DNA from 2 places in the Sphingomonas epibiotica genome. Region 1 is predicted to be linked to the other one. Evidence: riboswitches for the same ligand, from Rfam matches in the RefSeq annotation. Region 1 holds a riboswitch; the other holds the start of a gene.
What was found. A riboswitch is a leader RNA that binds a small molecule or an ion and turns the genes downstream of it on or off. The one in region 1 is predicted to bind cobalamin.

Region 1 (12,475 bases):
CGGGAAAAGCCAATCGGGAACACATTTCGGGAAAATGGCGCCCTCGTTGCCATCGAGCGCGCCTTCCCGCCGTCAGCCGTCCCACGCGACCTTCGTTTGAGGGAAAGGAGATGACCACCAAGCGGGGGCGTGGTAGCCCTCAGCTATGCCAGCACCGAAGCGCGACGCGCTTCGCACTCTATGCGTGGGAACCGCTGAGCCTCCGCCAAAGCAGGCGCGGGACCGGCCTATCTTGGTTGAGCGGCTTCCAACTGGCGCAGCAGCCGGTGAGCATCGAACGGCTTGGGGAGGAAGGTGGTCTGAGGCGGTAGCTCGCTGTCCGGGATATGGAGATGGCCCGACACCACGAACAACACCGTCGGCGGAAACCGCTCGCGGACGTAGTGGGCGAGCTTCACGCCATCCATCGAGCCCGGCATCTGCACGTCGGTCAGGACGGCGCGGACCTCCTTGTGGTGGTCGAGGATGCGGATCGCGTCGTCGGCGTTCTCGGCCTCGAACACCCGCCACCCGGCGGCCTCGAAGAAGTCCACCAGATCGAAGCGGATCAGGGCTTCGTCCTCCACGATCAGGATCGTCTTGGTGCCGATCGGCGTACTCTGGCCCACGCTTACTTCCCGGTCACGATTGCGGCGTCTCCGAGCCGCGCTTCCAACTGAAAAACCAAACCTTCCGGCCGGTAGTCGGTTGCGGCCTGCCCCCGGAAATATGATCGAAGCGACCGCTCGATGAGGGTGGACCCGAAACCCTTCCTTTCTGACGACCTCGCGGGCGGGCCATGACGACAACGCATTTCTGCGGCCCGCCGCTTGTCAGAACTGTTCTGGAAACCTGCTTCGCAAAAGCGCTTGCCGGCTACGGGTTTGGAGAGCCCATTGGCACGGAGCGTGAGCACAACGCCCCGTTTGCAAGCAGCGCCGGATGATGGCGAGCACACTGGCAGATAATTCGAGCAGGACGCTCCCCGCCAGTGGCAGAAAGCGTGAGCAGGAAATCAGGCTGTTTGCGAGCACACGCCGCTACGATTGCAAGCGCCTACAAGTAAGATCTCGCGCCGGCTATCTGGGCGAGCTTGGCGTAGGATTCCGCCCCCTCCCGCAAACGCCCCCAACCAACGGCTGCAATTCGACCACAAGCGGCGCGAAGATCCGAAACTGCGATCGGGCTTGCAGATGGTCAAGAGAAGTGGACTTGCTGTGGCTGGCCAGTCCAGATGGCGATCAAATGACCGGTAGAGGTGAATTTGGAATAGGCAGTTTTTATTCTCTCTATCCTAGGAAATCGCACGCCGTCCCAAAGCCGGATCGTCTGTGAAGATCGCATCGACACCCGTTGCAAGATAGCGCTGCATCTCTGCAATGCTGCCTTCTTCGTTGCGCGCGGAAACGCCTTTGTCGCTGCGAAAATCGGCGGCCAGGAACTGATTTTCCGGGCGGAAGGTCCAGATGCTGACGAGAAGGCCCGCCGCATGTGCGGCATCGACGAGCCCCGTGGGTTTTGTCAGGCGCTGATCCTCGTCCACAGGAATGATCATCCGGACATGGGGCGCAAGATAATCTGCATAGCTGGCGATTTCGGAAAGACCTGCGGGCGTCAGCATATCGCGATAGAAGCGCTTGTTGCCCGCCGCCTGCACATCGGCCGGCATCTGGGCCGGGTCGCCGATCAACTGGGCCAGCTGGATGTTGGGATAGGCGCCGATCCTGCCGCGCAACGCGCGTAGATTAGCGACCTCGAACGACTGGATGGCGAACGGCGCGCGTTGCAGATAGGCGCTCTTGCCGATGATATCGATCAGCCGCTGCTCCTGTTGCAGGCCGATGCCTGCGAAATAGGTGGAATGCTTGATCTCCGGGATCAGGCCGATGGTCCGGCCGCGCGCGGCGGATTCGGCCGCCACGAAATCGGCGATTTCCTCCATCGACACGATCTGGAATGCGCCGTCATAGGATTGGCTTTCGGGCCGTATGGCGCCCAGCCGCTCTTTCGCGCGTAACGTCTTGAGTTCCGCGAAGGTGAAATCCTCCGTGAACCAACCTTCCTGTCGCTCGCCGTCGATCGTTTTGACCGTCTTGCGCGCGGCAAAATCGGCCCGGGCGGCAACGTCGCTGGTTTCCGCGATATTATTCTCGTGCCGCGCGACCAGCACGCCGTCCTTCGTAGCGACCAGGTCAGGCTCGACATAGTCGGCCCCGTCTTGGATCGCCTTGGCATAGGCGGCAAGCGTATGTTCTGGGCGCAGCGCCGACGCGCCGCGATGGGCGATGAGCAGCGGCGGACCCTTGCGACGGGCAGGGGCGGCGATCGCTGCCCCCACATCCGTCGCAAATGCGGCGGTCAGGCCGGCACCCGCCTGAAGCAGCGAACGGCGGGATACCGACCTGTCCTGCATCAGTAGTTCACCGACAATGTGGCGAACCACTGGCGCGGCGGGATTGGGTAGACATTGTAATTGTTGGTGTTCGCACTCGCCTGCACCGTCGATGCACCCGTCGTGTCGAACAGGTTGGTGACGTTCAGGCTGATCTCTGCCTTTTGCAGGCCGACCATGCTGGCGGGCAGGCGATAAGCGATCCGGGCGCTGGCCTGGAACACCGACTTGACCGATGCATCGTTGGTAAAGGTGGTGAAACGGCGGCCGACATAGTCGCCGATCATCTGGGCATCGAAATCGCCGAGCGTCAGCGTCGCGACCGTCTTGTTCATCCACTTCGGGCTGACCGGGATCAGCTTGCCGCCGGTGGGCACGACGCCGCCCACGGTCGCGATGCCGCCGATCCGCGTGCCGGTCGCGGCGCCAGTGATAGTGCTATAGTCGCTGTCGTAGATGGAGCGGTTGTAGGACACGGCGTTGTAGAGCGAGAAGACCTGCCCGAAGCGCAGCGTCAGCGCCGCGTCGATACCGTCCGTCTTCACGCCGCCGACGTTGAACACGGCGGGTGTGCCGCCGCTGATGCCACTGCCGCCGATGCCGCCGATCGCGCCGGGAGGCGTGATGCCAAGCAGGCGATCGCTGAAATCGACATGATAATAGTTCACCTGCGCTTCGATCCCGGTCAGGAACGAACTGTCGATGGTCCGGCGGCTGCGTAGGCCGATTTCATAGACCCAGGAGGTTTCGGGGCGGCCATTGAACTTCAGATTGTCGAATGCCGCCTGGCTGCCGCTGCTCCACGGCGTGACGCCGCCGCCGCCATAAGGCTGGAAGTGGCGCAGGTTCTTCTGCACGTTGACATAGACCTGCTCGCTGTCGGTGAAGTCCCACTTCGCGCCGATCGCGGGCAGGAACCAGCGCTTGGTGTTGATCTCGCCTTCGGGCAGGGCGCTTGCCGAACCAGGCAGCGATCCGATGATCGGCTGGACCGGGAAGGTGCCGCTGGCAAATTGCAGGCTGGACTTGAAACCGCCCTGGACCAGCAGGCTGGGCGTGACCTGCCAGCTGTCCTGCACATGAAGTTGCAGAACATTGGTGCGCATCTCGCTGGCATATTGGGTGAACAGCGGATCATGCGGCGGCAGCGAATAGGGGTTGTAGTCCTGCGGCCGGGTCACATTGAGCGCATACCAGTTCCGATAGGCGGCCGAGCTGTTATATTCGTACCACGCACCAAGCTGAATCTGATGGTTGCCCAACGTCGCGTCGATCGAGGACAGGATGCCGCCGCGATCGATGCGATATTCGGTGGTACGGATCGCATAGCCCGAATTGCCGGTGGCCGTCTTCAGATTCTGGCCGGGGAAATAGAGCGAGAACAGGTTGGGCAGGCCCGCGACCGTGATCGGTCCGGCGACGATGCCCGCGCCGTCATTATTATGATAATATACCTGGTTCGACCAGTCGACTTGGTCGGACAGATGGGCCTGATATTTGATGTAGCCCAGATAATCGGTCCGGATCGCGGCGCTGTAATAGTTGCGATAATTCTGCGCCTCGGCGGCCGGCACATTGCCGCTGGCGTTCAGATAAGCGACCGCGCCGGCGAAATCGGGGTAGAAGAAGGGGCGGGTATAGGGCTGATAGGCCTGCGCCGCATTGGTAGGGTTCTTGAAGACGGTGGTCGCGTCCTCATTGGGTTCCTGCTTGTCGGAATAGCTGAAATAGGCGGTCAGCTTGCCATTGCTGTCGTCATGGACGAATTTGGCGTTGGCGGCCCAGCCCTTCTGCTTGCCGCGGAAATCCCAGGCGCGCGCACGCTGGCGCAGGACCGAGACATAGCCGCTATTGCCGTCGCCAAACTCGCCGCTGTCGAGGCGAACGAATGTGCGGGCCGTCCCGTAGCTGCCGAAAGTGTGGTTCAACTGTGCGCCCATCTGCTGGCGCGGATCGCTGGAGAAATTCTCGATCCCGCCGCCCAGGTTGCTGGTCGACGCGATGCCCAGTTCCGCGGTGCCGGTGGCGACAACGACGCTGCCGACATTTTCGGAGATGATAGCGCGCTGCGGAGAGAGGCCGTTGAAATTGCCGTAGCTCTGATCGCCCAGCGGCACGCCGTCCAGGGTATGGCCCAACTGCTGAGCGCTGAAGCCATGGATGAAGAGCGAGGCGTTCTGCTCGTTGTTGCCCCACGGATCGGCAGTCACATACATGACACCCGGCAGGGTCTGGATCGCCTTGAACGGCGCAACGCCCGGCAGGATCTTCTGGATTTCGGTTGTGGTAATGGCGGTCGCAGAGCGTGTAGCCTTAACACCGGTCACGACGATGGACGTTGCCTCGCCATCGACCTGCGCCGCTTGGTCTGCTGCGGGCGTGGGCGTCTGCGAAAAAGCGGGCGCGCTTACTACCAGAGCGAGCAGGCCGGCACTGCCTAGCAGGCAGGCGCGCGAACGCGTGTGCAAAATATTCATGACCCAATATCCCCCAAGCAGCGCGCAATTTCGCACTTGCAGCATCGCGTTAAATGGAGCGAGTTGCGATTTCCGGTCCGTTTCGGGTCGATTTGATGACATTTGGGCGGCGGACATGTTGCATTGCGTCCTGACGCTTATGATGGCGGTCAAGGTGCGGTGTAGGTCCGAATTTCGGCGAGAGATATCAGGCGTGGCTGTGTATTGGTCCGTCTGCGCTCAGTAAGTAGCCCAAGCTTTTCGGTAAGGGGAAAGTTCGCAGGCGAGCATCGGGCATTGTGCAGCAAATGACGATAGTGGGTTGGGCTCAGAGACTATTTTCTCCCGAGCCGATAGTTGTTGTGCCCGGTTGCTATGCCGTGAGTCAGTTTTACGGATAGAATCTCTCGTACAAAAAAGTCCGCGTCGTAATTTGTAACTCAATCATCATCAGATCCTGCAAGGCGGTCGTTCCATGTCAGCGACAAGCCGTTCATGAAAGGAGCAAGAAAAGCGCCTTTGAGCGCCAGCGACCTCGCGGTCTTTTCCTCGTCGATGTGGATGTACCAAGGCAATCGAGACTCCTTGGTCCCGATACTGCTGCGCCGGGAACTGGTGCTCATCCTGTTGCTCTATGCGGGCGCTCGGCGCCGCCGACGCGGCAGAAGGGGCGGTGACGCTCTTCTTCATAGAGGAGGCACTGGGGATTCACGGGTGGACCGGGGCGCTGCTGCTGGCCCATCTGCTCATCCGCAGTTTCGCATGGGGTGCGGACTATATAGCTGCTGCGGGCGATGGTGTCGGATCTGGTGCGATCGGGCGGCAATGGCTTTGCTGCCACGCACTATGCGCCGTTCAATGTCGCGAACAAGCTCGCCGCCGCGCTGGGCGTTTTCGGGGCGCTCACGGCGCTCGCCTTTATCGGCTTCCTGCCGGGTGCCGCGCATGGGCTAGGCGAAACCACCTTGCGGGCGATCTACGCGCTGCCCTCATGCCTGGCTGGCCTCATCGGCCTGCTGGCACTGCGCCGGATCGCTCCGACGCAGTGCCGTTCGGTCAGCTGATCTCCCAGCCGCTCAACCCATCTTCGGCGATCCGTGCGCTGGCATGGCGCGCGATGTCGAGCTTTCCGATCGCCTGGCGCGGCGTTAGGACGCGGACGAAGTCGGCCTCCACCCGGTCGCGTGTCAGCGATACCGTTACGAAACCAACGGCATTGGTGTCGCACCAGCGTATATCGCGATTGTCGTGGACAAAGGCGTCGCCGACCGGCCCCGACGGCAGGAGCAGTTCCCCGATCGAAGGACCGGTCAGCGTGGAGGCGGAAAGCTCGAGACCAATCCGGCGGTCCCCGCGATGGGGTTCGTTGATCCAGGCCATGTGACTGTCGCCCGACAGCACGAGCAGGTTCGCGCCGCTTTTCTCGAACTGGTCGTACAGCTTGTCCCGCTCGCCGGCATAGCCGTCCCAGGAATCGACATTGAGAAGCGGCAGGCCATAGCGCGTCAGGGCGTACATCGGCGCCAGCGCTACCTTGCCATCGGGAAACTTCGTCAGATCGGGATAGACGTAGCTGGACAGGATGGTCGCGCTGCCGAACAGGAACCACGGGCGGCGAGCATCCTTATGGGCCTTCAGTTCGTCCGCCAGCCATGCGCATTGTTCCGCGCCGATCATTTCGCGCGCGGGATCGGCAAGTTTCTCGCGGAAGGCTGCGACATCGGGTTCGCGCGTGACGCCTTGCGGCAGGGCCTTGAGGTCGAGTGTCTTGAGTTCCGCCGGGTCGGATATCACCCGCTCCCCACTGCCGCGCCGGTCGACAACATGCCAGTCGAGATCCTTGGCCAGCGACAATTGCTGCTGGCGGGCCTTGAGCCGGGTTTCGGGCAGGGCCAGCGTCGCGAGATCGCCGAACGCGAAGCTGCGGGTGATGCCATAGGGATCGGAAGTGACAGGATCGCGGATCGGCATCCATTCCAGGTAGGCCTGAACCGCCGCAGCCTTGCGCTCCTCCCAGTCGCCGTTGGCCGCCGGATCGTGATGCTGGGCACCATGCATCCAGTCGTCGTTCGCGATTTCATGGTCGTCCCACATGCAAATCCACGACGCGCGGGCATGGGCGTCGCGCAGGGCCGGATCACGACGCCACTGTGCATAGCGTGCGCGATAGTCGGCGAGCGTGACCGTGTCGTGCGTTGGCTCGATCGCCCGAACATCCATGAGTGCGGGCATCGAGTTGGCGCCATATTCGTAAATATAGTCGCCCACGAAGAGGATGAGGTCCACCGCTTCCCGATCGGCAATGGCCCGGTAGGCGTGAAATTCGCCGAACATATACATGGCGCAGCAGGCGAGCACGATATCGAGACGATCGATGCGTCCCGTTGGCAGGGTTTTTGCCCGCCCGATCGCCGATACCGTGTCCATGGCACGGAAGCGGTAGAAATATTCGCGGCCCGCCTTCAGGCCGGAGGCGATCACCTTGACCGTATGGTCCCGCGCCGCCGATGTGCTGAACGATCCGCGCGCAGCGATGCGCGTGAACAGTTCATCCTCGGCCATTTCCCATGTGCCGCTGACCGGCCCATGGGCAGGATCGGTCACGCGGGTCCACAGCAGGACGCTGTCGGCATGCGGATCGCCGCTCGCCACGCCATGCGCGAAGACCATGTTCGTTTTTGCCCCGGCGGGACCGGCGGCGAGCAAAAGCCCGCCCGCCGCCGATCCCGCAAGAACGCCGCGCCGCGTCAGCGCCATCAGAAACGCGCCCCGAGCGAAACGCCCCAGGTGCGCGGCGTGCCGCTGAATGCCTGCGTCGCCGATCCGCCGGTCGTGTAATCGACATCGGCGATGTTGCGCACGAAGCCGGCCACGGTCCAGCGCTGGTCGATCTTGAGATCGATGCGCGCATTGACGAGCGCGAAGTCCCCGACCGGCGCCGTATTGTCGAGATCGCCATAATAGGCATCGACGTAGCGGGCATCGACCTGAGGCGTCAGCGTCATGCGATCGTTCAGCGCGAACTCGTAGCGGATCGAGCCGTTCAGCGTCATGTTCGGCGCGAACGGCAAGTCGTTGCCCAGGCGCGCCTTTTCGGCAGCGGTGATCGCCTCGATCGCGGTGACCTTCGTGTCGAGCAGCGCGACGCCGAAATTGATGGTCATCGGGCGCACCGGGCGGATCGTGAAGCTGGCCTCGCCGCCATAGCTGCGCGCCTTGCCCACATTGGTGCGTACGCTGGTGGTGGCGCCATCATAGGTGTAGGCGCTTGCAATCATAGCGGCGTGTGCTCGCAAACAGCCTGATTTCCTGCTCACGCTTTCTGCCACTGGCGGGGAGCGTCCTGCTCGAATTATCTGCCAGTGTGCTCGCCATCATCCGGCGCTGCTTGCAAACGGGGCGTTGTGCTCACGCTCCGTGCCAATGGGCTCTCCAAACCCGTAGCCGGCAAGCGCTTTTGCGAAGCAGGTTTCCAGAACAGTTCTGACAAGCGGCGGGCCGCAGAAATGCGTTGTCGTCATGGCCCGCCCGCGAGGTCGTCAGAAAGGAAGGTTTTCGCGAACAGGGCCGGCGCGTCGTGCTAGGCGATGGAACCCCGCAAGCGGACAGGATGCGATGACCAGGACCGAAATGCTGGAAACGATGAAGCGTCTCGACGCCCATGCGAACGCCCTGTTGCTTACCGGGGCCTCCGATATCGATCTGCTCGGCGGCATGTTCGACGTGATGCCCGACTTCAAGGCGTTGCTCGACGCCGGATACGGCGGTGAAATCGACAAGAACGCTGGTCGCTTCCCCGGTTTGCATCGCTACGCCGTCATGCTCTCCAATGTCGCCGAGGGGATCGCGGAAGGTTCCATCCGGGTGCCGCGCTGACGCCCTGTTTCGCTGGCAGGGGATGTGAGCAGACCTTTATGATTGCGAGCAGCGCAGGATGATGGCGAGCACACTGGCAGATAGCGCGAGCAGATCGCCGAGCCGGTTGTCAGATAATCCGAGCAAAAAAAGGCTCTGTTTGCAAGCAAACGCCGCTACGATTGCAAGCACCTACACCTATGCCGGGTTCAACGCGCTCTACGACCCAGGCCGGGAGCCGGGTCCCATCACCCCCGTCGCTTGCTGGGCGCATGCGAGGCGCAAGCTGCACGATGTGCTTGTTGCCGATCATCGATCCGCTGCGCGCAAGGGACTCGGCCTGATCGCGCAGCTCTACGAGGTCGAACGGTTGATCGAGGGTGAACCTCCCCAGGAGCGTCTGCGCCAGCGCTCAGCATCAAAGCTCATTGCCCTCGACTTCTTTGCGTGGGCGGACAGCGCTCTCGACCAGGCATCGGCGCGCTCACCGCTTGCCGAGGCGCTGCGCTATGCCCTCAAGCTGAAGCCAGCGCTGCTCGCCTACACCCAGGACGGAAGGCTCGAGATCGACAACAACCTTGCCGAGAACGCGCTGCGCGGCATCGCGGTCGGGCGCAAGAACTGGCTGTTCGCCGGCGCGGATTGCGGCGGCGAGCGGGCGGCCGCGACGTATTCGCTGCTCGAGACCGCCAAGCTCAACGGCGTGAACCCGCAGGTCTGGCTGACCGACGTCCTCGACCGCATCGGCAAAGGCCATCCCATCAACCGCCTCGACGAGCTCCTGCCATGGGCGTGGAAGGCGGCTCGTTCCAGTGACCCCGACGCTGCGTGAGGACCCATTGAGCCGATGGCAGCTATCTGCGATTTTCCGCCAGAAGCCGACATTCAGCAAGCGACCCCATTTCGGTGGTAGCAGCGCATTCGACCTATCGCCAAAAGCGGTCGTTCATGAAGAACCGGTTGTCGTTGGTAACGCGCCTCAATCCCAGCCATTCTGGTACGAGATCTGAACGCCCAAAAACAGTTGATCGTATAGCGGCAGCTACGCGCTACACTCTCCGAGACACAACAAATCGTCGCGAAAAATTCAGAATGTCAGCGGTCGACAAAAGGGCGGTCGCGAACCGCAGTCGAAAACGGCGCCGGGTTTAAGCCAGCGCCGTTCATCGTTCTCATTCAATGCGAAGTGGCCTGAGAATCAACCGTTGCATGAATACTCAAATTGCGCCGCGAAATAACCGGCGTTCTGGATTATGCGAATGACGTTGAAAGATGCCAGACCGCCATTCGAAGCACAGATGTTTTGCGCACCTTGCTCGGCCGCAGCTATGGCCTGTCCCACTTCGGGTAGAAATGGCCCGATATCCGTTTGCTGAGCAACCGCGGCAGAAGAGCCAAATGCGATTGCAGCCGAGAGTGCCAGAACCTTCGTTTTAGTTTTGAACATGGTATTTTCTCCGTGGGCTCTGAGCCCTTCACGCCGATATAGTGGCTTGGATCTCCGGACCTCGGCCGAGCAGCCTGGTCAACGGACGCGATACGCCGACCGGGCGTGCTCGGAGCAATCCAAGCCGCTTATCGTCGCTCCGACGAAAATGATTCCGCGCCCGACCAATCCCATGAATCAGGCAAGAGCGACTCGCTCCGGTCGGTCTCCTGGCTCGCGGGTCATCACTTGAAATACACCTTCCCGAACCAAACAATCAGTCCAGTGGTTGCGGAGTGACCCGCCAGTATTTCTCGCTCGCCGCTTACAGTTGCAGGGACAGCCGCAGATTTGACCTTGGAGGGCCTCACTGTGTTCCCGTTACCGGTGCGAACTTGAAGCTGAATGCGCGCAACTTTGCATGCAGCTGATTTTGAGTATCGGTACGCAGCTTTGAAAACAAGGGCTGATGCGCTCGTTTCGCGTCGAATAGCGCGAAAAACATCGTCAAACCCCATCGATGGAGATCCAATCCCGTCCCATCTCCAATGCCTGTGTTGGCGTCGCCCCAACCAACTGCGCGATCAGTTCAGCCGATTCGACGAGTCGTGGGCCAGGACGATTGAAAAGATGGTGGCCATCAACGGCAAAGACCTTCCCTTTGCGAACCGCGGTAAGGTCTTTCCAACCGAAGTGGTCGACGAGCGACCCCAGATCGGCGAGCGTTTGTGGCAACAGATATCCGCAGGGCATCGCAACGATCAGATCGGGATCGGCGGCAATCAAGTCGTCCCAATTCAGCCACGAGGAATGTTCTCCGGCTCGCGCGAACAATGGGTGACCGCCGGCCGCCTCGATTAGTTCGGGTACCCAGTTTCCTGCAGCCATCAGCGGATCGATCCATTCGATCGCGGCGACACGCGGGCGATCCATCCTCTCCGCGCTACTTCGGGATAGCCCTGACATCCGCTCCTTCAAGTCACCGACGACCGATGATGCACGCTCGGGAATTCCCGCCGCTTCGGCGACCTTAGCGAAATCGCTCCATACATCTTCCAATGTATCGGGTGCCAGCGACAGCAGCGTCGGGGCGGTTCCGATCCAGTCGCCGAGTGCTTCTTCCAGATCGGCAGGGGTGACCGCGCAGACCGCGCATTGCGATTGGGTCAAGATGAGGTCGGGCCGCAAGTCCCGCAGAAGCGCGGTATCGACTTCGTATACCGACAGTCCTTGCCTCACGATTTCCTGGATCCGGTCGTCGATCTGCCGCGACGTCAGTCCTTTCTCGAGTCTGGTCGACGTGACGACCGGCAATGCCTTTACGAAAAGCGGATAATCGCATTCGTGCGAGCGACCGACGAGGCTCTCTCCCAATCCGAGTGCGACGGCGATTTCGGTCGCGCTCGGCAGGAGGGACACGATGCGCGGCTGCGCCATGTCAGGCGAACCGTATTCGCGGAGAAGGTCCGAATAGCGTGGGAGCGGCTCTGGCGAGGAGCCAGGACGCCAACAACAGTCCTGCGAACCATAATGCATCGTTCGCGAAGATCTGTCCCACGATCGCCATCGTGAAAGTCTCTGTCCCGCCTACCACCAAAGCAAACCCGAATAGCGCAGCCTCGTAAACAGCGAAGCCGATCAGAAAGGCGCCAAATGTCCGGAGGGTGCTCAGCTCGTTTTGTTCTCCCATGATGATGGCACCGGCGAGCATGGCGAGAATAGATGCGATGCCCAGCGCACCGCCCCAGGCGAACGCATATCCCGTGTGCGGGTAGCCGAGGACGGTGAACCCCAGCAACTGGTTGGTCGCCCAGATCGCGAGGATCGTCGTTAACGCGAGCGAGCGGCGCATGGTCGCGGCGGTCACGATCGTAACAGCCACGAACGGCATCATGCAGGCGGCAACCAGCGATCCGCCCACCGTCGCCAAGGCAAGTGTGACAGGCCATGCGAACCTCGCAATGTCGGACTTTGCTATCATTTCATCCGTCATCGAAATTCTCCTTAGAAACGCGCGCGCGCGCCAATGGCGAACGAGCGTCCGGGCGTCGCGAAACTGAAGACATCCTCGTAATCGGCGGCCGTCAAATTCTCGACTCGGCCGAACAGCTCGACATTATCCATCACCCTCACGTCGGCGTTGACGTTCAGCAGAAAGTAGTCGTCCAGTTGCACGCGAACCGGCACGAACGAGGGATCGATGAAAGCGCTGTCGATCGTCTCTCCATTGTAGCGCGCAACGAGCGTGACCCCTCCGGCATCCTTGGGAGCGCGCCAGTCGACAGCCAGGCTGGCGGTATGGGAGGGCCGCCGCACTTCGCGCGCGCCATCCTCGTGGGAACGCAGATAGGTGTAGGCTCCATTGAC
Region 2 (17,375 bases), on a different contig from region 1:
CATCATCCGGTCCATTTCCGACCCCGTCTCACGCCAAATCGCGTCCCACGACCGGCCCTCCCATGCGCCGAAATCGCGTTCGAGCCAGCGGGAATCGGTGGCGACCGGCACGTCGCAGCCCCACGCGACATGCTCGGCAAGCCGCCGGGTTCGGATCGCACCCGAATGGACGATCGCGTCGATCGGCGTGGCGGCCAGATCGGCGGCGATCCGCGCCGCCAGAGCCTGACCCGCCCGGCTCAATCCCATATCGGATCGGCCATAGCAGCGCCCCTTCCACGCCGTCGCGACCGGCGGATGGCGCAGCAGCAGCACCTTCACCGCGCGGCGACCGCCAGCAACAGCGCCAGCTGCCCCATCGCCGCCGCGAAGCCGAGACAGTCGCCGGTACTCCCGCCGATCCGCGCGAGCAGAAACCGCCGCAACCATAGCAGCAACAGAAGCATCGCCACAAACGCCGCACCCGTCGCATCCGGCCGCAGCCACAGGATCGGCGCGAGACCGGGCAGCGCCAGCACCACCGCCAACACCAGCCGCGCCGGCGGCATCCGTCCGGCGCGCACCGCCATCCCCGCGCCGCTCCCCACCGGCGCGACGATCGCCGCCAGCGTCACCGCGCACAGCCGCCCCGCCGTCGCCGCACCGATGATCGCCGCCGCCGCGACCGGCGCTGGCAGTGCAACGATCGCGGCGATGCGCAGTACGACCGTCAGCCCCAGCCCCAACGCGCCATAGCTGCCGATGCGGCTGTCCTTCATGATCGTCAGCGCGCGTTCGCCGCTGGCCGTCCCCCCGAACGCGTCGCAGAAATCGGCGACGGCATCCTCGTGAAACGCGCCGGTCAGCAGCGCCTCGACGATCAGCGCCAAGGTAGCAGCGACGAGCGGCGGCCAGAACCAGCCGGCGGCGACGAACACGCCCGCCGTCACTCCGCCGATCAACGTGCCGACCGGCGGCAGCCACGCCATCGCCCGCGCCAGTCCCGCCGCCGCCTGTTCGGCCGTGAGCCGGTTCAGGATCGGCATCGGCAGCCGCGTCAGGAACTGGACCGCCAGCAACGGCGCGGCCCAGCGCGGCACCTCAATCGGCACGATCCGCCCCGATCTGATCGAGCCGCACCACGTCGTTGAGCAGCGCCGCCGCCGCATCAAGCAACGGCAACGCGGTCAGCGCACCACTACCCTCACCCAGCCGCATCTCCCATTCCAGCACCGGCGTCAGCCCCAGCGCGGCGAGCGCCGCACCATGGCCCGGTTCGGCCGAGCGATGCCCGGCGATCATCGCCCGCGCGCTGCCGGGGGCAAGCCGTTCGGCGATCAGCGCTGCGGCAGTGCTGACATAGCCGTCGAGCAACAACGTCACGCCGCGCGCCGCGCCGGTCGCATAAAAGCCCGCCATCGCCGCGATCTCATTGCCGGCGACCGACGCGATCGCTTCGCGCGGATCGGCCATCGCCTGCGCGCGCGCCGTCGCAGCGGTCACCACGCCGCGCTTGGCGGCCAGCACCGCATCGTCCGCCCCCGCCCCGCGCCCGACCGCCGATTGCGGGTCGATTCCGGTCAGCAGCGTCGTCAGGCAGGCGGCGGGGGTGGTGTTGCCGATCCCCATCTCGCCCGCGATCAGCAGCGCCGCGCCGTCATCGATCGCCCGCGCGGCTTCGTCGGCCCCGACTGCCCATGCCGCATCGAACTGCGCCACGGTCATCGCCGGCCCAGCCCCCAGCGGTTCGGTGCCGTCGGCCACCCGCGCGTCGCGAAAGAAGCCCGGCCCCTCAACCCGCCCGCCGATCATCCCGACATCGACCATCCGCAACGGACAATCAGCCGCCGCCGCCAGCGCGTTGCTGGTCGCCCGGCCCGACAGGATGGTAGCGACCATCATCGCCGTCACCTCGGACGGCCATGCCGACACGCCTTCGCCGACACAGCCATGGTCTCCGGCGAACAACACGACGCGGCGGGGGGACGTCCGCGCATCGATCCGCCGCTGCGTCAGCGCCAACTCGGTCGCCAGCGTCTCCAGCCGCCCCATCGCCCCGCGCGGCTTGGCCAGCGCATCCAGATGCGCGCGAACGTCGTCGATCATGGTGCCTCCCCGGCAATGTCCAGCAATGCGTCGATATCGAGCGCCGCTTCCAACGCAGCCGCCACCCCGTCGAGCGCGGCATCGATCGCCTCGCGCCGGTCGAGCGGATCGCCCTGCGCACCGATCCGTCGCAACAGACTCTCGCGCGCGGTAGCGGCGTCGAACAGGCCATGGACGTAGCAGCCGGCAATCTGCCCATCGCGTGCGACCGCTCCGTCGGGCGTGCCATCGGCGAATTGTAGAAAGGGCGGCGTACCCGGCGCGACGGTCGTGACGCCGGCATGGATCTCATAGCCCGAAAACGCCGCATCATCGGCCAGCATGCCGGCCGCCGGGCGCGTCGTCTTGGTGCCGGCAATCACCGTCTCGACCGGCAGCAGGCCGAGGCCGGTGACCTGCTCCGCCGGCCCCTCGATCCCGTCCGGGTCGGCGATGCCGGTCCCCAGCATCTGATAGCCGCCGCAAATGCCGATCACCTGTCCCCCGCGCCGGACATGTGCGGCAAGGTCGATATCCCAACCCTGTTCGCGCAGGAAGGCGAGGTCGGCGATCGTCGCCTTGGTCCCGGGCAGGATCACCAGCGCGGCATCGCCCGGTAGCGGCTGGCCCGGTGGAATCATCCGCAGCCGGACCGCCGGATCGTGCGCCAGCGCGTCGAAATCGTCGAAATTGGCGATGCGCGACAACATCGGCACCGCGATCAGCGGCCCCTCGCCGCGCTCGCCGCCCCGCCCCAGCGCCACCGCATCCTCGGCGGGCAGGCGGGCAGCGTCGGGCAGCCACGGCACCAGCCCGATATCGCGCCAGCCGGTCCGCGCCACGATCTCGGCGCGACCGTCGTCGAACAGCGCCGGGTCGCCCCGGAATTTGTTGACCAGAAAGCCGCGGATCATCGCCGCATCGGCCGGGTCGATCACCGCCTGAGTGCCGACCAGCGCCGCGATCACCCCGCCGCGATCGATATCGCCCGCCAAAACCACCGGCACCCCCGCCGCCCGCGCAAATCCCATATTGGCGATGTCGCCCGCGCGCAGGTTGATTTCGGCGGGCGATCCCGCACCCTCGACCACGACGATATCGGCCTCCGCCGACAGCCGGCGATAGGCGGCGACGACCTGGCCGAGCAATTCCTCGCGCCGCCGCCGGTAATCGCCCGCCGCCATCGTGCCGGCGACCCGCCCGCCGACGACCAGTTGCGACGTGCGGTCGCTCTGCGGTTTCAGCAGCACCGGGTTCATGTCCGTCGTCGGCGGCACACGGCACGCCATCGCCTGCAACGCCTGCGCGCGGCCGATCTCGCCGCCATCGGCACAGACGGCGGCGTTGTTCGACATATTCTGCGCCTTGAACGGACGCACCCGCAGGCCCCGGTTGGTCAGCAGGCGGCACAGCCCGGCGACCAGCACCGACTTGCCGACGTCCGATCCGGTGCCCTGAATCATCACCCCAGCCATGGGACGATCCCGACCAACATCCACAGCAACAGACAGGCCGTCCGGTAGATGCGAAGCGCGCGCAGCAGATCGCCGGCATAGGGCAACGGCCCGTCGCCGAGGACCGCGCGGTGCGCCGGCTCGCCATCATAGCTCACCGCGCCGCCCAGCCGCCGCTCCAGCGCCCCAGCCATCGCCGCCTCCGGCCAGCCGCCATTGGGCGAGGCATGGGCGGGCGCATCGCGACGCATCGTCTGCCAGCCGCCGCGTCCAGCCAGCGCGATCAGCACGCCCGCGATCCGCGCCGGTACGAAATTGACGACATCATCGGCCCGCGCCGCCGCCCAGCCGAACGCCGATAGCTCCGGCGTGCGATGCCCGACCATCGAGTCCGCAGTGTTGATCGCCTTCACCGCGAACAATCCAGGTAACCCGAACAGCAACAGCCCCAGCGCGGGCGCGACCACCCCGTCGCAGAAACTCTCCGCCAGGCTTTCGATCGCCGCCGTCACCACCCCCGCCTCGTCCAGCCGGTCGGTATCGCGCCCGACGATCATCGCCACCGCCTGTCGTGCCGTGCCCAGATCGCCCGCCGCCAATGGCCGCGCGACCGCCGCGACATGATCGTGCAGGCTGCGCTGCGCGAGGCCGGTCGTCGCCACCGCCACGGTGACGATCGTCCCCAGCCGCTCGATCGCGAGGCCGAGCACGACCGACAGCGCGACCAGCAGCAGCACCAGCGCCACCCCCTCCAACCGACGCCGCCGGTTCCAGCGCCGCTCGACCCCCTCGATCAGCGCGCCGACGCCCATCACCGGATGCCACCAGCGGCGCGGGTAACCGACCGCCGCCTCGACGATCAACGCGGCGAGTGCGATCACCGCGCGACCGGCAGGATATAGCGATGGCCCTGCGGCGTCCGGCCGATCTCGACCTCGATGCCATAGGCTTCGGCAATGGCCGGCGCGGTCAGCACCGCATCCGCCTCACCGCTCGCCACGATCCGCCCGTCCTTCAGCAGCACCGCGTCGTCCGCGACCCGCGCCGCCAGATGCAGGTCGTGCAGCACCAGCACCACGCCGCGCCCGCCCGCCGCCACCCCGCGCAACCGCGCCAGCACGTCCAGCTGGTGGGCGGGGTCGAGGCTGGCGAGCGGTTCGTCGGCCAGCAGCCAGTCTGGCTCGCCGGCCAGCACCCGCGCCAGCAGCGCCCGGCCCCGCTCGCCCCCCGACAGCCGCTCGACGCCGCGGTCGGCCAGCGCGGTCATATCGGTCGCGGCCAGCGCCGCCGCGACCGCATCGCGATCGGCCTGCGTCTCGCCCCATCGCCCGCGATGCGCGAACCGCCCCAGCCCGACCAGCGTTTGAACATCGATATCCCAATGCACATCGGCAGCTTGCGGCAACAACCCGATCGCCCGTGCCCGTGCGCGCCGGTCGATCGACTGTACATCGGTGTCGCCCAACCGTACCGCGCCCCTGTCCGGCCGTCGCAGCGCCGCGAGACAGGCGAGCAGGCTCGACTTGCCCGCGCCATTCGCCCCCAGCAGCGCGGTCACCCGCCCGGGTCGAAACGCGAAGGACACATCGTCCAGCACGCGCTTGCCGCCCAGCGTCAGGCCGATCGCATCCGCCACCAGATCGGTCATGCCAGCCTCCGCCGCATCGCGATCAGGAGATAGAGGAAGAACGGCCCGCCCAGCATCGACATGGCGATGCCCAGCCGCAATTCGCTGACGGTCGGGGCGAGGCGCACGAGGCTGTCGGCAAGGGTTAGCAGCACCGCGCCGGCCAGCGCGGAGGGCAGCAGGATCGCCGAGGGCCGGTTGCCGGCAAAGGGCCGAACCATGTGCGGCACGATCAACCCGACGAACCCGATGATCCCCGCCGACGCCACCGACGCGCCCACGGTCAGCGCGATGCCCGCGATCACCAGCCGTTGCAGCCGGGCCGGATCGACCCCCATCGACCGCGCCGCCGCCTCGCCCAGCGTCAACGCGTCGAGCGACCACGCGGTCATCGCCAGCAACGCCATTCCAGTGACGATCAGCGGTGCGGCGACCGTCACATCGTCCCAGCTACGATCGGTCAGCGCGCCCATCAGCCACGTCACGATCTGCGACGACACGAACGGCGTCGGGGCAAGGCTGATGGCAAGCGCCGTCAGCGAGCCGGTTATGCTGGTCAGGATCATGCCGCCGAGCGTGAACAGGATCAGGCTGCCGGAGCGACCGGCGATCAATGCCAGCAGCGCCATCGTTACCCCCGCCCCGACCAGCGCGAAGCCGGGCAACAGCCACATCTGTGCGGCATAGCCGAAATACAGCGCGATCACCGCGCCGAACGCCGCGCCCGACGACACGCCGAACAGCCCCGGATCGGCCAGCGGATTGCGCAGATAGCCCTGCATCACCGCGCCCGACAGGCCGAGCGCGCTTCCCACCAGCAGCGCCAGCACGGTGCGCGGCAGGCGCAGTTCGACGATGATGATCGATCGCGGATCGTCGGCGGTCCACGCGTCGAACGGCACCCACACCTTCCCCGCCGCGACCGACAGCGCGGCGGCGAGCAGCAGCAGGACGATCAGGCCGAATGTCAACCGCTTCACGACGCCACCTGCGCACGCACCTGCCGCAACCGCGCCATCGCCGCGACGATCGTCGGGCCGCCGCAATTCATTAACCGCGTCGGATAGGGAGCAACGATGATATGCTTCGCCAGCCGCCGCACCGCCGGATGACCGGTCATGCGATCGTCCTGCACCCCAGCCGGCGCCGTCGACAACAGCACGCGCGGCGGATCGGCGACCAGATATTCGAGGGGGAGGACGTCCCATTGCTTCAGGCCATATTTCGCGCTCATGTTGCGAAACCCCGCGCGCCGGAGCAGATCATCTGTCAGCGTGCCGCTACCCGGCACCAGCCCGTTCCCCTGCCACACCAGCGCGCTGATCGGTCGCGCCGACGATGGTGCCGCCGCCACCGCGATGCGCGCCGCCAGTGCCTCGCCGCGCGCGGCATGGCCGGTGGCGGCGGCGATCTCGCGAACCTGCGCGATGCTTTCCGGCACCGATTCCGCGACCGGATATTGCACCAGCTTGATCTTCAGCCGCTTCAGCGCGGCGATCGTCGCCGGTTCGACATGCGGACCGGCCAGAACGATATCGGGACGCAGCGCCACCACTTCCTCCGCCGTGCCCGACGTCGCCTTGAACCGGTTCGACCACGCCAGCGGCACCGAGGTCGCGCGCGCATCCTGCGAATAATGGCTGATGCCGATAATCTGCGCCGGATCGGCGACGCGGGCCAGCACTGCATCGACGCACGGGTTGATCGACACGATGCGGGGCGCACGTGGCGCGGCCGACACCAGTACTGGCGCCACCAGCAACAGGGCGAAGCGACGGATCAATATTCGACGCCCTTCTGCGCCTTGAACCCGGCATGATAGGGATGCTTCACCTCGCCGAATTCGGTGATCAGGTCGGCGATCTCCAGCAATTCGGGCTTCGCGTTGCGGCCGGTGATGCAGATATGCTTGGTCAGCGGACGCTCCTTCAGGAACGCGACGATCTCGGCGATCGGCAGCGTGTCGTCACGCAACACGATGTTGAGTTCGTCCAGAATCACGAAGTCGATCGCGGGATCGAGGATCATTTCCTTCGACCGTTCCCATGCGGCGCGCGCGGCGGCGATATCCTTGGCCCGGTCCTGCGTATCCCAGGTAAACCCCTCGCCCATCACCTCGAAGCTGGCGAGGTCGGGATGCGCGTCGAAGAAGTTGCGCTCGCCCGTCTCCCACTTGCCCTTGACGTATTGCAGGATCGCGACCTTCATTCCCCAGCCGATGCTGCGGATCGCCATGCCGAACGCGCTCGACGACTTTCCCTTGCCATTGCCGGTATGGACGATCAGCAGCCCGCGTTCGAGCGTGCGGCGCGCCTGCATCTTCTCGCGTGCCACCGCCATGCGCTGCATCCGCGCATTGTGCTTCGCATAGTCGTCGGGGGTCTCGGTCATCGGTCATGCTCCGATAGGGCGGTGGTAAGACGGGAAAGCGCCGCGCCGTCGGGCGGCAGGCCGATGCGCAACCGGTCGCGCCGGTCGGCGAACGGCCGGGTCAGGATGGCACGGTTGCACAGGTGACGGAACAGCGCATGTGCGTCGCCGGTCTCGATCAGGCGGAACAGCGGCGCATGGCCGACCACCGGCCACCCCGCCAGCGCCTGATCGAGCAACATCCCCGCCGTTTCGATCCGCCCCGCCTGACCCGTGGCAAAGCCGCGATCGGCATAGGCCACTGTCCCGATCCGAACCGCCGCGCTCGACACCGGCCAGTCGCCGAGCAACTGGCGCAGCGCCACCGTCACCCCGCCGCCAGCGATCACGAAGCCCAGCCGCAATCCGGGCAGGCCATGGAATTTGCCGAAGGATCGCAGCACGATTAGCCGGTCGGACGCCTGCGCACCCAGACCGGGTGCGGGATCGGCATAGGCTTCGTCGACCACCACGATCCGCTGCCGCGTCAGCGCCAGCAGATGCTCGGGCGGCGTGACAAAGCCATTGGGATTGGCGGGACTGGCCAGCACCAGTAGGTCGGCATCGCCCGGATCGGCGAGCGCCGCGACGGCGCGCGCATCGGGCCATGCGGCGACATGACCGGCATAGCCCGGCCACACCACCGCCGGCCGCTCGGCATTCAGGATCACCGCCAGCAGCCGCAGCGCCAGGTCGGTTCCCGGCACCGCCACCACCCGCGCCGGATCGGCGACTCCGAACGCCTGCGCCGCCGCCGCTTCCAGTGCTGCCAGTTCGCCCGGTTCGGGCAGGCGGTCATGACCGGGATCGATCGCGCCATGCGGATACGCCCATGGCGCGATGCCGGTGGAAAGGTCGATCCAGTCCTCCCCGCCGAACACGCGCGCGGCGGCGGTCACCCGCCCGCCATGCGCCCAGAATTCGGCGAGGTCGGTCATCAGTAGCTGAGCCTGACGCCACCAAAGGCGGCGCGCCCCGGCGTCCCATATTGGAAGATCGTCTGATAGCGTTCGTCGAAAAGATTTTCGACGCGGCCATAGACTTCGATCCGTTCGGTGACCGGGAACGACGCGCGCAGATCGGTCAGGACATAGCCGTCCAGCCGCCGCGTATTCGACGCATTGTCGAAACTATCGCCGATCATGGTGACGGTCGCGCCTACGCCCAGCCCGAAGCCCCAGCGATAATCGGCATTGACCGTCAGGCTGTCGGCAGGACGCCGAGCCAGCTTGCGCCCGAAATTGGCCGTACCCGCCGAGCGGTTCTCGGCATCGAGCCACGTATAGGCGGCGGCGACGGTGAACGCATCGACCGGACGCAGCTTCAGCGCGAATTCCAGCCCCCTCGCCTCGGCACGGGCGATATTGTCATAGGTGCCGAACGGCCGTCCGGCACAGATGCCGGTACCGGCCGGGGGGCAGGAGATGAACGCGATCAGATCCTTCGACGTGCGGTCGAACCACGTCGCGCTCGCCTCGACCGCATCGTTCAGCCCGCGCTGGGTAATGCCCGCGTCCCAGCCCTGCGAACGTTCGGGGGTCAGCAGCGCATTCCCGTATTCGCTCTGCAACTGATACAGGGTCGGTGCCTTGAACCCTTCGGAATAGCTGGCGCGCAACAGCGTGTTGCCCCGGTTCGGCGACCATACGCCGCTGCCCGCGAACACCGTCGCACCACCGAAGACATTATGATCGTCGTGCCGCACCCCGCCGGTCAGCGTCAGATTCGCGATCGGCGTCACCGCCAGCTGGCCATAGACCCCGAACAGCCGCGCGCGACCGGTGGTCGGTGTGCCGCCATAGCTGGACGAGGTGAAGCGCGACACTTCGCGCTCGATGCCGAAGGTCGCGAACACCGCCTCGGTCACGTCGAACGACCCTTGATAGTCGAAGCGATCGTTGCGCCCCTTGCCCCGGAACGTCTCGGTCGGAATGCCGTCGGGATCGGTGTTGGTCCGGTTACTCGACGTATGGGCATAGCCGATGCGGTTGCGGAACCGCCCGTCGAACAGCGCGGCGTTCAGCCCGGTATAGCCGGTCCACTGCTCCGCATCGCCAACTTCGCGGGTATCGCCGAAGCTGAAGGTCGGCGCCGGAAACCCGTCGATATCGGTCCGCCCGTTCGAATAAAAGCCGCGCACGTCGACCGATACGCTGTCGGCCAGCGCCACCGATACGCTGCCGTTCGCGCCATAATTGCGATAACCGTCCGCCTCACGTCCCGGCGCATAGGCCGAAATGCCGTCGGTGGTCAGGAAACCGCCGCCGATGCTGGCCGAAACCGGTCCGGCCTTGCCCGAGATGTTGGCGAACCCCTGTCCGGTGCCGAACGAACCGCCCTCGCCGCGCACGTTGATCGACAGGTCCTCGGTCGGCTGGCGGGTGATGAGGTTGACGACGCCGCCGATCGCCTGACTGCCCCACAGCACCGACTGCGGCCCACGCAGCACTTCGATGCGGGCGATATTGCCGACCAGCAGGTTGCCGAAATTGAACCCGCCACCCGGCGACGACGGATCGTTCAGCTTGACGCCATCGATCAGCGCCACGGTCTGGTCGCTGTCGGCGCCGCGGATGTTGACGCTGGTCGTCGTGCCGATGCCGCCATTGCGGGTAACGGTAACGCCCGGCGTCTGGCGCAGCAGGTCGGATACGACCACCGCCTGCCGCTGTTCGATGGTGGCGAGGTCGAGCACGGTCACCGCCTGCCCGACGGTATCGACCGGCCGCGCCTCGCGATTGGCGGTGACGATGATGTCGTCATCGCCCTGCGCCACGCGTTCGAGGCCGGCGGACGACTGCGCGCTCTGCGCAAAGCTCGGGGCTGCCGCCAACAGGCAGGGCAGCAACAGGAAACGGGTCTTCATTCGGGTAATCCCCCTTGGCATCAAACAAGGGGACGCGCGGCGCGGGCGCCGGAACAGGCTGTTCTCCGCGCGCACGACCCCCAAACGACGTCGTCACGCGAGGAAACCCTCGATCACCCGGCACACCCCGTCCGCGCGAAGGACAACCGCGACGGGCAGGTCTCCTGGCTCCCGGGTCGTCGCCTTGCCCGGCCTTCCCGGACGGATGTCCAGTGGCATGCGGGGGAGCAAGGCTCGCCGGTCACAGTTGCGGGGGCAGCCCCGGATGACGCGTTCACGACGCGCTTCCGGGTTCCCTTTTCATCCCATTTCTGGGAACCTGTCGCATCCGCGCCCTTAGAGCGCATCGGGGCACAGGACAAGATGGCGACGACAACCCTGTTCGTGGGCGGCGCACGCTCGGGCAAGAGCCGGCTGGCGCAACAGGCGTGCGAGGCGCTGGCAGGGCCATGGACCTATCTCGCCACGGCAGAGGCCTGGGACGAGGAGATGACCGACCGCATCGCCCGCCACCGCGCCGATCGCGGCTCCTGTTGGCACACGGTCGAATGCCCGGTCGATCTGGCGGCTGCGATCGATGCGGCGACGGGGCCGGTGCTGGTCGATTGCCTGACGCTATGGCTGTCGAACCTGATGCTGGGTGACCATGATATCGACCGCCATACCGCCGACCTGCTCGCCGCGATCGGCCGGGCGCGGCACCCGGTGCTGCTGGTCGGCAACGAGGTCGGCATGGGCATCGTGCCCGACCATCCGCTCGGCCGGCGATTTCGCGATGCGGCGGGGCGGTTGAATCAAGCGGTGGCAGCGAAGGTCGATCGGTGCTGGTTCGTGGTGGCAGGCATGGTGCTGCCGCTTCACCGGTTCGATCGCGCACCCTGACAATATCCCCGCATCGGCGAGACCGTAGCGAAACGCTATTCTTGTACCCCGGCGAAGGCCGGGGCCCAGTTGGGGGACGTCGGTAAGGTCGGGAAAAGCCTTCCCAACTGGACCCCGGCCTTCGCCGGGGTACGGGATTTCTTAAGTGATCGGGCGACTTTCGCAGGCCTTGCCTCCGCGAGGATACGACCGCATCACTGCGCCACCACCTCTCGCAACGGGGTCCACGCCACATCATAGCGCCCATTGTCCACGGGCGCGCTGGGCGCCCGCCCATCGAACATATTGTGCAGATACTGCATACCCTGCCACGCCGGAAACACCTGATCCCGCGCGGGAAACAGCCGGCGCGTCACGGCGATCATCCGCGCCAGCGACCCGAGCGACCCGGCGCGTAGCAGTCCATAGGGCCTGCCCGTCACCTCGCCCATCAATGCCGCCAGATCGCGCGCGCTGACCTCGGCCCCCGCGATATGCAGGTCGCGCGGCGCGGCCGGATCGAGCGCGGCGGCGGCGGTGTAGGCGGCGACATCGTCCTTGGTCGTCAGCGCGAACTTCACGTCCGCATCACCCCAGTACAGCACACGCCGCACCCGCCGCTGGGTCAACGGCATCTGCCCGTTCAGCATATCGGCGAACGCGCCGTTGAAGATCGACGTCGCCATGATCGGCGCAGTGTCGATCCGGGTGCGGAAGGCGCGGCGCAAGTCGAAATTGCGGTTGGTGCCGGTCGGCAGCGCGCGATAGTCGATCGAGAAATCGGACGGGATGAACCGCGCCGCCCCGCCGCCAAGCGCCGCGTCGAGCAGCCGCGTCTGCGCATCGAGGATCGTGTCACCCAAGCCGTTCAGCGCCGACACCACGCACACCACGGCGCGACAGGCATGGGCCAGCGCCTGCGCGTCGCCGAAATCGACCGGATAAGGATCGGCCCCGATCGCTTCGAGTTTGGCAATCCGGTCGGGGGCGGTGCCCGGCCGGACCAGCGCACGCACCTTCGCGCCGCGCGCGACTGCCGCCTTCGCGATCCGCCCGCCCAAATCGCCGGTCGCCCCCGCGACGATGATCGTGTCCATGTCCGTTTCCCGTCTGTCGTCCCGACGAACCGTCAGGCCGCGTCGTGCGTTCCCCGTCGCGGCAACGCAAGGGGGCGATTAAGATGAGTCAAGGCACGGCACCGCGCTGCCCGATCTGCGGCAACGCCAACTGGCACGACCGCGCGCTGCCCGAATGCACCCATTGCGGGCTGGCAGTCGTCGACCTTCGTTTCGACGCCGAGCGATTACGCAACGCAATCGGTGACCATTTGCAGGGACGATCGCCCGCACGCGGCTTCGCGTTTGCCCCCCATGCCCGGCGCAACGCGGCATGGGCACTGGGACTGGTCGATGGCCGGCCCGCCACCCCGCGACCGCACAGCGTCACGCTCGGCATGATCGCCCGCGCCGGCGAGGCGGACACCATCGCCACGATGCTCGCCGACCTCCGCCCCGCCTTTCCCCACGCCATCGTCCTGCTCGACGGTACGTCCGCCGACGCGGCGGCCCTGGCCGAACGGACGCCTTGGGCGCAGATCATCGCCCATCCGCTGAACGGAGACTTCGCGGCGCAGCGCAACCGGGTGCAGGCGCTGGCCGCCGGCTGGGTGCTGCAACTCGATACCGACGAACGGCCCGACGCGGCGTTGCTGGGGTCGCTCGGCTGGCTGACTCATGCGGCGGATCGCGACGGGCTACAATCGCTCGGCCTGCCGCGCCGCAACTGGGTCGATGGCGTGCAGTCGGCGCTGTGGCCCGATATCCAGTACCGGTTGAACCACGCCGGCATCCGCTTCGCCGGCCGCGTCCACGAACGCCCGGTCGTGCCGTTCGAGCGCACCTCGCTGGCCCTCGCCGGCTCGATCGACCATCAACTCAGCCGATCGCGCGTCGTCGAACGCTCGGTGGCCTACGAAGCCATGTCGACCGACGCCGGCCGGCCGAGCGACGAAGCCGCGCTGCTCCGCCCGTTAACCGCCGCGACATAGGCCGCTAGCGTTTCCGCCGCGAGGCCGGCGCGGGTGAAGCGCCCCGCCGCAACCCGCGCCGCCGCCGACAACGCCTGCCGCAACTCGCCATCGCGCAGCATCCGCCGCAGGATCGCACCGAGCGCCACCGCCGTGCAATCCTGTGCCAGCAATCCCGCGCCGCTGCCGCCGACGAACAATTGGGCGCTCGGATCCTCGCCACACGCCGCGATCGGCCGGCCAAAGGTCATCGCCTCCTGATAGACCAACCCGAAACTCTCGTAGCGCGACGGCGCGACGACGATATCCGCCGCCGCCAGCGCGGCGTGCAGCGTGTCGTCATCGACCCGGTGATAGCTGTCGATCCGCTTGAGCGCGGCGGGCGGCAGCCGGTCGAGTTCCTGGCGGTGCAGCCCGATCATCGTCAGCCGGAAATCGGGCAGCGTCCCGGCATCCGCCTCCGCTGCCAGTGCCGGCAGCGCGCCGATCAGCGCGTCGGTGCCCTTGCGCGGCTCGTTGCGTCCGACGAACAGCATCCGCAGCACGGCATTGCCCGGCGGATAGGGCGCCGCCCGTCCGGCATCACCGATCGCCGGCGGCAGGCTGAGGCCGATCACCGCATGGCCCGCCCCCGGCGGCTGCGTACCGTAGAGCGCCGCGACCTTCGCGCCATGCGCTTCGGTATTGGAAATCAGCCCCGCCGACCGGCGTGCCGACAGTGCCTCCAGCGACACCGCCGCCCAGCGATCGATCCTGTCGCGTAACGACCGTGGCTTGGCCGCACTCGTTGCGACCGGCGTCGAATTGCGCGTGACCAGCGGTGCCGGCCCGGTCAGCGCCACCCACAGCCCCGGCGCATACCAGTTAGTTGCCTCGATCACGTCGAACGGCCGTTCGGCATGCAGTCGCTGCACGACCCGCGCGACCATCGCCGGACCGCACAAATGCCCGATCGCCGGCCAGCGGCGCAATTTGGCAAGCCAGCCATCGGCCTGCGCCCCGACCACCTCGACCGCGCCGTCCATGCTGCGGTCCGCGCGGTCCATCGTCACGACGCGCACGTCATGCCCCGCCTCGGCCAGCGCCTGCGCGATCTCGCGTGCCGCACGCGACAGGCCGCTTTTTTCGGGCGGATAGGCCCAGCTGACCAAGCCGATCCTCATGCCATCGCGCCTTGCGCCAGCGCGATCCGTTCGCGGTACAGCGTCACATAATCCTCCGCCATGCGCGTCGCCGTGAAGCGCGCTTCGAACCGTTCCCGCACCTTCGCCCGGTCGACTGTGTCGATCTGCGCCAGCGCCTCGACCGCCGCTTCCTCGGTCTTTACCACGAAGCCGGTGACGCCATGCTCGACCACTTCGCGCACGCTGCCGCGATCCCATGCGATCACCGGCGTGCCGCACGCCATCGCCTCGATCATCACCAGCCCGAAGGGTTCGGGCCAGTCGATCGGGAAGATCAGTGCCGCCGCCCCGCCCAGCAGCGCCTGTTTGCCGCGATCGTCGACCTCGCCGACATGTTCGGCATCCGCACCCAGCAGCGGCGCGACCTGTTCGTCGAAATAGCGCGGATTGCCGACATCGATGCCGCCCGCCAGCCGGATCGGCCGCCCCGCCGCGCGCGCGACGCGGATCGCGACGTCGGGCCGCTTCTGGTCGGTCATCCGCCCGATAAAGGCTACTCCCTCTCCGCCCGCGCCGGGTTCGAACCGGTCGACCGGGATGCCGTGATGCACCACCCCCGCGCGATTGGCGCGGGGCAGGTCGCGCGCCTGCGCCGCCGAGATGGCCGCGACGGGGAGTTCGGGAAAGCTGTGGAAGAAGAGCTTGCGGTCGAGTTCGTCCAGCCGCCAATGCACCGTCGTCACGCTCCGTCCGATCCGGTCGCCCAGCACTGCGGCATGGGCGAATTCGCCATGGCAATGGACGATGTCGAACTCGTGCAGATGCTCGGCCAGCAACCCGAGCTGCGCCGCCTCCAGCGCGGCGGGCACGCCGGGCGCGACCGGTCCGTGATAGGCCTGCAACGCGCGCAGGCTGGGATGCGCCGACAAATGGCGCGCAGTGGTCACGCTGTCGCTCGGTGCGATCAGCGTGACGTCGTGGCCCATCGCCATCAACGCGTCGGTCAGGTCGGATACCACGCGCTCGGTCCCGCCGGTCTTTCCGGGGGGCGTGGGGTAGATGACGGGGGCGATCTGCGCGATCCGAAGCGGGGATACCATCGCCCACCGGAACCAAGCGGGAGCCGAACGGTTCCTGTCGGGGCGGGCACAAGTCCGCAATTTTCAACGGGAAAGTTCCGTAATGTTCATATTGCACCTCGCGCTACAGGGCTGTCTTCGTGCGCGCGAGGTTGAATATGGCGTTACCGCCGACACCGGCGGCCATATCCGCTATCTGCTCGATCTGGTCGCCGCCACCGGCCGGAACGACGCCATCACCCGGACCGAGATCGTCACCCGCGCCTTTCGCGGCGGCCCGCTTGGCGACGGTTACTGGCGCGAGGTGGAAACGATCGACGACACCACCCGGCTGGTTCGGCTGCGCTCCGCCAGCGACGCCTATCTGGCCAAGGAAGCGCTGTGGCAGGAACAGGACAGCCTGATCGACGCGCTCGTCATGCATATCGAGGGGCTCGACCGGCGCCCCGACCTGATCCACGCCCATTATGCCGATGCCGGCGCGGTGGCGGCGGCGGTCAAGGCGCGGCTGGGCATCCCCTATCTCTTCACCGCCCATTCGCTGGGTCGGGTCAAGCGCATCGCCTTCGGCACCGACTGCGCCGAGACGCAGGGGCTGGAGCGCCGTATCGATATCGAGGACCGCGCCATCGCCGGTGCCGATGCGATCATCGCCTCGTCGCGCGACGAGGCGGAGGTGCAATATGCCGGCTATTCCAGCTACGATCCCGGCCGCATCCGCATCATCCCGCCGGGCAGCGATCTGGCGATGTTCGCGGGTACCTGCAGCGATGTGATGGTCGATGCGCGGATCGATCGCTTCCTTGCCGATCCGTCCAAGCCGGTGATCCTCGCGCTGGCACGGCCCGTCAGCAAGAAGAACCTTGCCGCCCTGGTCCATGCCTATGGCCGCTGCCCGGCGCTGCAGACCGCCGCCAATCTGGTGATCGTCGCCGGCACGCGCGACGATCCGCGCAGCCTCGAACCCGAACTGGCCGGCAACATGGCCGAACTGTTCGCGCTGATCGACCGTTACGACCTGTACGGATCGGTCGCGATTCCCAAGACCCATGCCCCGCACGAGGTCCCCGCCCTCTATGCCCATGCCCGGGCGCGGCGCGGCATCTTCGTCAATCCGGCACTCAACGAACCCTTCGGCCTGACGCTGCTGGAGGCGGCGGCATCGGGACTGCCGCTGGTCGCGACCGACAGCGGCGGGCCGAACGACATTATCGAGGGCTGCGGCAACGGCATCCTTGTCGATCCGCGCGATCCGCTGGCGATCGGCCGGGCGATGCTGACCATCCTGTCCGACGATGCGCTGTGGGACCGTTATTCGCAGGCGGGGGCGACCGCCGCCGAACTCTATGACTGGGACGGCCATGTCGCGCGTTATGCCGAACTGGCGCAGGCGGTGATCGCCCCACCCGCCCCTGTCGCCGAAGCTCCGCGTCTGCTGCTGATCTCCGACATCGACAACACGCTGCTGGGGGAAAGCGAAGCGGCGCAGGCGTTCAACCTGTGGCATGGCGACCAGCACGACATGATGTTCGGCATCGCCACCGGGCGCAGCCTGCACAGCGCGCTCGCGATCCTTGCCCAGAACCAGGTCGCCCCGCCCGCGGTCATGATCACCTCGGTCGGCTCGGAAATCTACCATCGCGTCCATGGCGGCATCTATGTCCGCGACGACGCATGGACCGCGACGATCGATGCCGGCTGGGATCGGCAGGCGATCGCCGCGCTGCTCGCCACGCAGGGCGATCTGCGTCCGCAAAGCCCCCTCGAACAACGCAGCCACAAGCTGAGCTATTTCACCGCCGGCGAACCCGACATCGCCCAGCGGATCCGCGACCTGCTCGCCGATGCCGGTTTCGCCGCGTCGG

Region 2: it holds a riboswitch for cobalamin, as region 1 does, so the genes downstream of both, AAIO73_RS07670 (TonB-dependent receptor plug domain-containing protein) here and AAIO73_RS19240 (hypothetical protein) in region 1, are expected to answer to the same signal.

The regions. Positions count from the first base shown of each region.
Region 1 is NZ_JBDGHY010000015.1:151-12,625, forward strand. It holds gene AAIO73_RS19195 (response regulator) at 228-608, opposite strand; gene AAIO73_RS19200 (glycerophosphodiester phosphodiesterase) at 1,274-2,392, opposite strand; gene AAIO73_RS19205 (TonB-dependent receptor) at 2,392-4,848, opposite strand; gene AAIO73_RS19210 (hypothetical protein) at 5,268-5,450, opposite strand; gene AAIO73_RS19215 (hypothetical protein) at 5,622-5,891, shown strand; gene AAIO73_RS19220 (alkaline phosphatase D family protein) at 5,884-7,584, opposite strand; gene AAIO73_RS19225 (TonB-dependent receptor domain-containing protein) at 7,584-8,105, opposite strand; gene AAIO73_RS19230 (arylsulfatase regulator) at 8,470-8,703, shown strand; partial or broken gene tnpC (IS66 family transposase) at 8,798-9,514, shown strand; gene AAIO73_RS19240 (hypothetical protein) at 9,881-10,129, opposite strand; cobalamin riboswitch at 10,312-10,512, opposite strand; gene AAIO73_RS19245 (cobalamin-binding protein) at 10,616-11,545, opposite strand; gene AAIO73_RS19250 (hypothetical protein) at 11,547-12,101, opposite strand; gene AAIO73_RS19255 (TonB-dependent receptor plug domain-containing protein) at 12,113-12,475, opposite strand, start outside.
Region 2 is NZ_JBDGHY010000003.1:268,438-285,812, forward strand. It holds gene AAIO73_RS07620 (histidine phosphatase family protein) at 1-321, opposite strand, end outside; gene AAIO73_RS07625 (adenosylcobinamide-GDP ribazoletransferase) at 318-1,091, opposite strand; gene cobT (nicotinate-nucleotide--dimethylbenzimidazole phosphoribosyltransferase) at 1,081-2,085, opposite strand; gene AAIO73_RS07635 (cobyric acid synthase) at 2,082-3,539, opposite strand; gene cbiB (adenosylcobinamide-phosphate synthase CbiB) at 3,527-4,396, opposite strand; gene AAIO73_RS07645 (ABC transporter ATP-binding protein) at 4,396-5,166, opposite strand; gene AAIO73_RS07650 (FecCD family ABC transporter permease) at 5,163-6,125, opposite strand; gene AAIO73_RS07655 (ABC transporter substrate-binding protein) at 6,122-6,928, opposite strand; gene cobO (cob(I)yrinic acid a,c-diamide adenosyltransferase) at 6,925-7,536, opposite strand; gene AAIO73_RS07665 (aminotransferase class I/II-fold pyridoxal phosphate-dependent enzyme) at 7,533-8,492, opposite strand; gene AAIO73_RS07670 (TonB-dependent receptor plug domain-containing protein) at 8,492-10,420, opposite strand; cobalamin riboswitch at 10,558-10,758, opposite strand; gene cobU (bifunctional adenosylcobinamide kinase/adenosylcobinamide-phosphate guanylyltransferase) at 10,784-11,302, shown strand; gene AAIO73_RS07680 (NmrA family NAD(P)-binding protein) at 11,497-12,378, opposite strand; gene AAIO73_RS07685 (glycosyltransferase family protein) at 12,462-13,328, shown strand; gene AAIO73_RS07690 (glycosyltransferase family 4 protein) at 13,250-14,470, opposite strand; gene AAIO73_RS07695 (glycosyltransferase family 4 protein) at 14,467-15,531, opposite strand; gene AAIO73_RS07700 (HAD-IIB family hydrolase) at 15,614-17,375, shown strand, end outside.